Regions from separate parts of the Rahnella sp. 2050 genome, predicted to be linked through region 2. Evidence: predicted binding sites of a transcription regulator. Region 2 holds the regulator's gene; the other holds the start of a gene.

What was found. Region 2 encodes PhoB, which activates phosphate uptake and scavenging genes when phosphate is short. Its sites were predicted from a motif close to CTGTCATAAAACTGNCNNAT; they were not measured.
Region 1: the regulator PhoB is predicted to act here: its motif matches at 2,428-2,447, upstream of pitA (inorganic phosphate transporter PitA).

Annotation. Positions count from the first base shown of each region.
Region 1 covers NZ_JBEPKE010000004.1:237,991-243,075, reverse strand. Annotated here, with positions in the region: gene ABIC79_RS17185 (Ssp6 family T6SS pore-forming effector) at 1-568, opposite strand, end outside; gene ABIC79_RS17180 (BaiN/RdsA family NAD(P)/FAD-dependent oxidoreductase) at 1,008-2,207, opposite strand; gene pitA (inorganic phosphate transporter PitA) at 2,519-4,024, shown strand; gene uspB (universal stress protein UspB) at 4,125-4,460, opposite strand; gene uspA (universal stress protein UspA) at 4,798-5,085, shown strand, end outside.
Region 2 covers NZ_JBEPKE010000002.1:851,543-856,627, forward strand. Annotated here, with positions in the region: gene sbcC (exonuclease subunit SbcC) at 1-1,394, opposite strand, end outside; gene sbcD (exonuclease subunit SbcD) at 1,391-2,629, opposite strand; gene phoB (phosphate response regulator transcription factor PhoB) at 2,857-3,546, shown strand; gene phoR (phosphate regulon sensor histidine kinase PhoR) at 3,569-4,888, shown strand; gene ABIC79_RS11220 (helix-turn-helix domain-containing protein) at 4,922-5,085, opposite strand, start outside.

The sequences.
Region 1 (5,085 bases), on a different contig from region 2:
GAGCATCCACAAAGGGCTTGAGTGCCGGTTCAAACATAAAGTAGAGTAAGTCATAATCTTTTTTTCGCAACTCGCCATATATTTCAGGTTCGTCTATGCTGAGAGCTTCTGATGTTCTGATACAGCGTTCTTTCATTCCACCTATCAGCAATAAATTACCAACAAGACCACCCCGCACTGTGACTGCCAATCCAGCACGCTGAGCAATCGCCGTGGCTATTTTTGCTGAAATTACAGAGTTAGTTGCAGTGCGACCTATTATTGAAAATAAAGACCGGCTGTATATTTTGTTTTGTTTGCTTTCTGAAACGTATTTATCAAACTTTTCGAAAACCGTCTTTATCGCGTCTAGAATCCGATCATAATTGAGGATTCCATTTTTGATTGCATGGATGATTCTAATGGTTTGTGTTTCGTGGGCGTAATGTGAATCAGTGTCAAATACACCATAAGCCATATATCCAAGATCGACGGGTACGGAGAGCGCACCGTGAACAAACCCTAATACTGAGTCAGGTGAAATAATGATATCGGCAATGCGTGTGGCGATTTCCTCATAATTGCTCATGCTAATTCCTTTTATTAGCCAGTTCCCAGCGTGTGAGTATACTCCCCCTTCGGCAGTGGATATATTAAAAGAGGCTTCGTCTTTATACATGCCGGCCCTCCCCGCTTCATGATGCACTGTGATTTCCCCAGCGGCCTTGCTCGCCGGTGAGATTCGGGTTTACGGGCAGGCTGCGTAATAGAGTTTTTCCGAATTGGGCTTTATACCCAGACTGCCCAACTTCCTCATGCCACCAGCGTGAACCGTTCGCTAAACACTACATATGCTATGCCGCCCATGTGCGACTGCTACCATATGTAGTGTTTTTCTGCTTTTGAGGGGGGAGATTGTCCTGTTTGACATCAAAATTAGATTTTTTGTAGAGGTGCTCTAGATCACGAACTTTAATGTCTCAAATTCAGGTTAGATCACAAACTATTTATTCAGATCACCGTCTGTATTATTCCAGAACAGCCACCAGATCCTGCGCACATGCCCACGCCGAGCTCCATGCCCACTGGAAATTGTATCCGCCCAGCCAGCCGGTCACATCCACCACTTCGCCGATAAAATACAGGCCGGGGACTTTCGCTGCCGCCATCGTTTTTGAAGATAATTCTTTGGTATCGACGCCGCCGAGTGTGACTTCCGCCGTGCGGTAACCTTCGGTGCCGTTCGGCTGTACCTGCCAGTTTTGCAGTTGCTCAACCAGTTCGGCCTGCTGCGGCACGTTCAGCTGTTTCAGCGTCACGTCCGGCAATTGCCCCAGCGTTTGCAGACATTCGACCAGACGCTTCGGCAGTTGCATTGCCAGCGTGTTTTTCAGACTCTGATTTGGGTGTTCCTGACGCTGTGCATTCAGAAACGCCGCCAGATCGACATCAGGAAGTAAGTTAACGCTCACAAACTCGCCAGGCTGCCAGTAACTGGAAAGCTGTAAAACGGCCGGGCCGGACATGCCACGATGGGTAAAAAGAATGCTTTCACGGAAGACAGTGCCGTCTTCAGCAGTGAGCACCGCCGGGACTGACACCCCGGAAAGCGTCTGCAAGTGATCGAGCAGCGGCTTGTGCAGGGTAAATGGCACCAGACCGGCGCGGGTCGGCAGTACTTTCAGGCCAAACTGTTCCGCCAGACGGTAACCGAAGGGTGTCGCGCCCAGCCCTGGCATGGAAAGCCCGCCGCTGGCAATAACAAGTGAGTGAGTGCTTACAGTTGAGCCATTCACTTTGATAACAAAGCCATTTTCGGTTTTCTGCACGTCGGAAATCTCGCTGCGCAAGCGCACATCGACATTGCCCTGCTCGCATTCTTTATCGAGCATGGTGACGATTTGCTGCGCCGAGTCGTCGCAGAATAGCTGCCCGAGCGTTTTCTCGTGCCAGGCGATGCCGTAACGGTTGACCATATCGATGAAATCCCACTGGGTGTAACGCGCCAGCGCGGATTTACAGAAATGCGGGTTTTCGGAAAGATAGGCAGCGGGTTCGGCATAAAGGTTGGTGAAATTGCAGCGTCCGCCGCCTGACATCAGAATTTTTCGCCCGGTTTTTTTGCCGTTATCCAGCAGCAGAACACGGCAGCCACCCTGTCCGGCCTGTGCTGCGCAGAACATGCCTGCCGCACCTGCACCAATGACTACCACATCAACCTGTTCCACTTTTGGCCTCTCTTTTCCGGAAATTCAACTACGTTTTAGATAAGGTTTGCCCTGTTAACCGGGGCTTTGAGTCGCGGATTGTAAGGGACGGAGGGCTGTTAAACCAGCCAGACAGACTGCTTGCCGGACGTCGTAAGTAAATGTTTCTGCGTTCAAAGGAGGAATAACATATTGATAGATAAATACTTAATTGAAATAAAGCCAAACATTGAACTGTTTTTAGTCAAAAAAATGTCATATTTTCCTTTTCCCGTCCCCCTGTTCTCGCAGATAATGCGCGGCGTTCATGACCACTAACTGGCGTAACAATTATGCTGCATCTATTTGCCGGATTGGATATTCATACCGGTTCGTTATTGATTCTCGCGTTACTGTTTGTTCTGTTCTATGAAGCCATTAACGGTTTTCATGATACGGCCAACGCAGTGGCAACCGTCATCTATACCCGGGCAATGCGTTCGCAATTAGCGGTCGTGATGGCAGGGGTATTTAACTTCTTTGGCGTCCTGCTCGGTGGTTTGAGTGTGGCCTATGCCATCGTTCATTTACTGCCAACCGATTTGCTGCTCAATGTGGGTTCTGCTCATGGCCTTGCCATGGTGTTCTCTATGTTACTGGCGGCGATCATCTGGAACCTCGGTACCTGGTATTTCGGCCTGCCGGCGTCCAGCTCCCACACCCTTATCGGCGCCATCATTGGCGTAGGGCTGACCAATGCATTAATGACTCACACTTCCGTGGTCGATGCGTTAAACATCCCTAAAATGATTGGTATTTTTGCTTCGCTGATTATCTCTCCGCTGGTCGGGATGATTATCGCCGGTACCATGATTTTCCTGCTGCGCCGTTACTGGAGTGGCAATAAGAAACATGCCCGTATCCACCTGACACCGGCGGAACGTGAGAAGAAAGACGGCAAGAAAAAACCGCCATTCTGGACACGTACAGGTCTGATTCTGTCGGCTATCGGCGTGAGTTTCTCTCACGGCGCTAACGATGGTCAGAAGGGTATCGGTCTGATCATGCTGGTGCTGATTGGCGTGGCGCCAGCCGGTTTTGTGGTGAATATGAACGCGACCGGTTACGACATTACCCGTACCCGCGACGCCGTGACACACCTCGGCCAGTATTATCAGCAACATGTTGATGCCGTGCCGCACGTGGTTGCACAGACGCCAATAGTGCCGGCACCGGACGTCAATATCGCACCGACCGATGAGCCTAAAGTGTTCCACTGCGACAGCAGCCACGCACTTGACGCTATCGGCCGCGCGCAAACCCTGCTGACCAATCTTCAGTCTTACAGCGACCTGGCACCGGAAGAACGCAGCCATATGCGTCGCCTGCTGATGTGTGTTTCTGATACTGCGGATAAAGTGGCCAAGCTGCCGGAAACCTCTCCTGCAGACAAACGCTTCCTCGGCGAGCTGAAAACAGACATTCTGCAAACCGTTGAATACGCGCCTATCTGGATCATTATCGCTGTGGCACTGGCACTGGCGCTGGGTACGATGATTGGCTGGAAACGTGTCGCAACCACTATCGGTGAGAAGATTGGTAAGAAAGGCATGACTTACGCACAGGGTCTGTCTGCACAGCTCACGGCGGCGGTCTCCATCGGCGTAGCCAGCTATACCGGCATGCCGGTATCCACCACGCACGTGCTGTCTTCTGCGGTCGCAGGAACCATGATTGTCGATGGTGGCGGTGTGCAGTCGAAAACCGTGAAAAACATCGCGATGGCGTGGGTCTTAACCCTGCCTGTGTCGATTGTGCTTTCCGGTGTCCTGTACTGGATTGCACTGAAGCTGATCTGATGATTGTCTGACCGGCATGAAATAAAAAGGCGACCTTGCTCAGCAGGTCGCCTTTTTTGTTTCCTTTTTCACGCATCCTCCCTCGCGTTTCTTTCCGTTTCTAATACCAAATCAGCATGGCTAACATACTGATTAATATTAAACCGACCAATGCTGTTGTCAGGATAAACTGACCGCGAACCCGTTCACAACGGCGGATAAACTCAGGATCGTGATGTTCAACGTAGCGCTGAGCATAAATATAGCGTACCAACCTTATTTGCTTGCTGGGCTGACCGTGAGACGTAAAAAACCCTCCTCCATCAACGTACTGATACAGCAGCGGATCACACCCTCGCAGAACCACCAGCAATGCGCGCAAAGAAGAGTAATAGCGCAGCATATTCACTACACACACAAAACATAAAGCCCAAAACAGCGCAACGGGACTGATCATGATTCCCCCTCAAGGCGAACTGACACCGCGCAATGCGCCCGTCGTGCTGGCACACACCCGGCGTTTCGCCCTGCCTTTCCGCAATTTCACACCCCCGGGCTACGTTCGCCCGCCCTCTTGCCCTATCACAGAAGATTGCCAAAACAGGAGACGCCTGCATTATTCAGTGTAGGAAACGAATCCGTAACTGTTCATATTATTTATATCTATACATAGCCGGAAACGGAAATGGGATCTGTATGCTTGATTTATTTAACCCTTTTGGCGCTATACTGAAGTCATGAGTTTTGCATGATGCTGATATTGCTATTAACCGACTTATGGAAGGAGTTTTCTTATGGCTTACAAACACATACTTATTGCTGTGGACTTGTCACCGGAGAGCAAAGTTCTGGTCGAGAAAGCCGTTTCCATGGCGCGTCCGTATAACGCCAAAGTGTCCCTGATCCACGTTGATGTAAACTATTCCGACCTGTATACCGGTCTGATCGACGTTAATCTGGGTGACATGCAGAAACGTATTTCCGAAGAAACGCATCACGCGTTGAACGAACTGTCGCAAAATGCCGGCTATCCGATTTCAGAAACCCTGAGCGGCAGCGGTGATTTAGCGCAGGTGCTGGTG
Region 2 (5,085 bases):
GGGAAGATTTGCGAGAGTGAAAACAGCTGCTGCCGCACCGGCCGGAGCTGCATGAGTTCGGTTTGACGTTTTTGTAACACTACCTGCGGGTACTGTTTTTCCAGTTCAGCCTGACGTTGTTGTGCAACGTTAAGGGCTTCAGTCAGCGCGGCCTGACGGGTGTGATGCTGGCGGCTTTCCTCATCCAGTTTCTGACGTTCCGCCGTGATTTGCTGCAGCGTCGCGCTATGTTCACCAGCCTGTTTCTGCGACTCGCTGACCGCCTGTTGTGTTTCCACCAGCGATTTGCGCCATTGCGCGATTTCGCTATCCAGTGGCAGGATTTTTTCTTCGATCAGCGTCTGCATCTGACGCTGTTCTTCCGCCTGTTTCTGCCGTGCAGTGTGCGCCTGTTCCACCGCCAGACTCAGCGGCGTCATCTGTGCAATCTGCTGCTCCTGCTGCTGCGTCAGTTGTATCAGTAATTGCTGAAGGCGCTGCGCGTCATCCTGACAGCGCTGGCGATCATTGAGTAACGGACGCAGTTTTTCTGCCGGTTCGCTGCGCGCCAGTTGCTGTAACTGCGGCGCGGCGGCCAGATTTTCCTGCTCTGCGGCGGTCAGTTGTTGCTGAGACTGCTGCTGTTTTTGCTGCACCTGCTGCCACTGTTGCAGCCAGTTCAGATCCTGCTGGCGCTGCTGCGCCTGCTGACTGAGGCTGATTTCCTGCGTGTTCAGTTCAGCACGTTGTGCTTCCAGCGTCTGGCGCTGTTCTTCGCTGAGCAGTTCGATTCCGGCCATGCGCTGATGCAGACCGTCCAGCGCAATGCGCGCTTCTTTATGTTGCTCAAACACGCGTTGAGAAAGCAGACCGTAAATCTCGGTGCCGGTCAGTTCTTCCAGCAATTCGGCGCGGTCGTTGGCATCGGCATTCAGAAACGCGGCGAACTGCCCCTGTGAAAGCATCATGGATTTGGTGAAACGGCCGAAATCCAGCCCGGTCAGTGTGGCGATGGCATCGAGTTTATCGCGCACTTTATCCGCCAGAATTTTGCCGTCGGCCAGTAACGCCAGCTCGACTTTCGGTGCCTGCAGATTGCCGTCAGGGGAATTTTTGGCGCGGCGCTGGCTCCAGAAAGCGCGGTAACCCACACCTTTGACTTCAAACTCCACTTCGGCCAGCGATTCTGCGGTGTGGCGGGTCATCAGTTCATTCTGGCTTGGTGTAATGTTCAGCCGTGGCGTCTGATGATAAAGCGCCAGACAAATGGCATCGAGCAGGGTGGTTTTCCCCGCACCGGTCGGGCCGGTGATGGCGAATAATCCGTTGCTGGCAAACGGCTCGGCGGTGAAATCAATTTTCCATTCGCCTTCCAGCGAGTTCAGGTTTTTTAAACGCAGGCTGAGAATTTTCATTGTGCGCTGTCCTCCGCGTTCTGACCGTTGGTAACCTGTTCAACCACCTGCGCAAACAACGTGCGCATCCGTGCCTGACGCGGCTCGTCAGGGTCCGGTTCCAGCGCCAGCCGTCGTTCAAACACGTCGCTGACGCTCAGTTCGCTGAGGGTTTCTTTTTCCTGCTGCTCAATACTGTTGATTCGCTGTTCTTTGCTGCGGCGTAACAGCACGACTTCTACCGGGAGATCTTCCGTCAGCGCCTGAATGCGTCGCTGGATGTCGCTGAGATAATCCTGGGTGGAGACTTCAATATCGAGCCACACCGGTTTGGCCGGATCACCGCCTTCGAACTGTGCCAGTTGGTGTTCAATCTCCACCAGCGAGCCTTTGATTACCTGCATCGGCTGGAAAACCGGGATTTCCAGTGTGTCGATGGCGTTGAGCGTCGCACCATCAAAATCAAGTAAGTACACACTTTTAGCTTTGCTCAGTTCGTCAAAACTCAGGGCAATCGGCGAACCGCTGTAACGGATATGTTCGGTTTTGGCGACGCATTGTGCACGGTGAATATGACCCAGTGCCACATAATCGACCGGCGGAAAGGCCTGCGCCGGAAACGCATCGAGCGTACCTATATAGATGTCGCGCACGGAATCAGAGGTACTGACGCCGACAGTCGTCAGATGGCCGGTCGCAATAATAGGCAGCGGCATGCCCAGTTCGTCACGTCTGGCCTGCGCAGCCTGCCAGAGCGCGTCATAATGCGCGGCGATGGCTTCCTGCAATGCCAGTTGCTTGTCGCTGCCGGACTGTCCCGCCTGGCTGGCGAGCAGATCACGCGGGCGTAAAAACGGGATAGCGCACAGTATCGCGCCGGGTTTCCCGTCACGCTGACTGAGCACTAAAATCTGTTCAGAAAGGTTTTCACCGACGGTGGCAATCACCCGCGTATTCAGGCAGGAAAGGAGCTCGCGCGATTCATTGAGCGTGGCGACAGAATCGTGGTTACCAGCCAGCACCACCAGCTGGCAGCCGGTTTGCTGTAATTCCACCACGAAGCGGTTATACAATTCGCGGGCATAACTGGGTGGGGATCCCGTGTCGAAAATATCGCCCGCGACAATCACGGCGTCGACCTGATGTTGTTGCACCTGACCGGTCAGCCAGCGCAAAAATGCCTGATGTTCGGCTGCACGGCTTTTAGTGAAAAAGTACTGGCCGAGGTGCCAGTCTGAGGTGTGGATCAGGCGCATGAGACTCCCGTATGAACCCTGGATGACGACAATGGGGTAAAGTATAAACGTCGGCAGGGGAAGCTGTCCCCGATAAATCAGACCAATTTCAGCAAGATGGCCGGAAATTATCTGTCATAGTTGACTGTAATGAACCATTCTTTTCATTCATAAATCTGTCACAAAACTGACGCATAATGGCGCCCGCAATCAAATAAAAGATCGCTAACCTATTGGCAGGACCTACGATGGCTAGACGTATATTGGTGGTTGAAGACGAAGCTCCAATCCGTGAAATGGTGTGTTTTGTACTGGAACAAAATGGCTATCAGGCCGTAGAAGCTGAGGATTTTGATTCAGCGATTGGGCAGCTTGTTGAACCTTACCCTGAACTGATCCTGCTTGACTGGATGTTACCTGGCGGTTCCGGTATTCAGTTTATTAAGCATCTTAAACGTGAGGCACTGACCCGCGAAATTCCGGTGATGATGCTGACCGCACGCGGTGAAGAAGAAGATCGGGTGCGCGGCCTTGAAGTGGGTGCCGATGATTACATCACTAAACCGTTTTCTCCGAAAGAACTGGTTGCCCGCATTAAAGCCGTGATGCGTCGCATCTCGCCAATGGCGGTGGAAGAAGTGATCGACATGCAGGGTTTAAGCCTGGATCCGTCGTCTCACCGGGTAATGGCCAACGAGCAGGCGCTCGATATGGGGCCGACCGAATTTAAGTTATTACACTTCTTTATGACCCATTCCGAACGTGTATACAGCCGCGAACAGTTGCTCAATAACGTCTGGGGCACTAACGTTTATGTGGAAGATCGCACGGTTGACGTGCATATTCGTCGTTTACGTAAGGCGCTGGAAACCAGTGGACATGACAGAATGATCCAGACTGTTCGTGGTACCGGATACCGTTTTTCAACGCGTTATTGAGCCCTCACAGCGGAGAATCTGTGTGCTAGAACGTTTGTCATGGAAACGACTGGCGGGTGAATTGTTTCTCTTTTGCCTGCCAGCGTTAATTCTCGGTATCTTCGTCGGCCATTTCGGCTGGCTCCTCCTGGTGTCGCTGATGGCGGCACTGGGCTGGAATTATTACAACCAGCTTAAACTCTCTCACTGGCTGTGGCTCGACCGCAGCATTACGCCACCGAATGGGCGCTGGAGCTGGGAGCCGCTGTTTTACGGGCTGAACCAGATGCAGATACGCAACCGGCGTCGCCGTCGGGAATTAGGTCAGCTCATCAAACGTTTTCGCAGCGGTGCCGAATCGCTGCCGGATGCCGTGGTGCTGACCACTGAAGATGGCAATATTTTCTGGTGTAACGGACTGGCGCAGGATTTGCTCGGTTTCCGCTGGCCGGAAGATAACGGGCAACATATCTTCAACCTGCTGCGTTATCCGGAATTCCGGCTGTGGATCCAGACCCGCGATTTCAGCCGGGCGCTGAATTTACAACTCAATAATGAGCATTATGTCGAATTTCGCGTCATGCCTTATTCCGAAGGACAACTGCTGATGGTGGCACGCGACGTGACCCAGATGCGTCAGCTTGAAGGCGCACGGCGTAACTTCTTCGCTAACGTCAGTCATGAACTGAGAACCCCATTGACGGTATTGCAGGGGTATCTGGAAATGATGGAAGACGCCAAGCTGGAAGAGCCTTTCCGCACTAAAGCGCTGGATACCATGCAGGAACAGACGCGGCGGATGGACGGGCTGGTGAAACAGCTGCTGACGCTGTCGAAAATCGAAGCCTCAGCGAATATTGATTTGCACGAAAAAGTGGATATTCCGGTGATGCTCGGCATGCTCGAACGTGAAGTGCAAACGTTAAGCAACGGCAGGCATGAAGTGGTGTTTCGCGTAAACGACAAGCTGAAGGTCTTTGGTAATGAAGATCAACTGCGCAGCGCGGTGTCGAACCTGGTGTATAACGCGGTTAACCACACGCCAGCGGGGACACGGATTGAAGTCAGCTGGCAACAAACGCCGCATGGCGCACAGTTCCAGATCAGCGACAACGGACCGGGCATTGCGCCGCAGCACCTGCCGCGCCTGACCGAACGTTTCTACCGCGTCGATAAAGCCCGTTCACGTCAGACCGGCGGCAGCGGACTGGGACTGGCAATCGTCAAACATGCGCTCAGCCATCACCACACGAAACTTGAAGTCATGAGTGAAGTCGGCGTCGGTACCCGGTTTATGTTTATGCTGGCGCCGAAGTTGATTGTTCCTCAGGAACAGGCCAGCCAAAGCGGCGTAAAGGGATAAAAATCAAGCCACAGCAACAAGCTGTGGCTTCTTTTAGCAGATGATCTGTAAACCTTTTTCTTCAATTAGCATCAGTAAGATCAGCGCCGCTCCGGTGGGTTTGGTTTCATCCCGCTCCCATTTTTGAATGCTGTTGGCGGACATATTGATGAGTCTTGCCAGTACGCCCTGACTGATTTTTTCTTTCTCACGCAAAG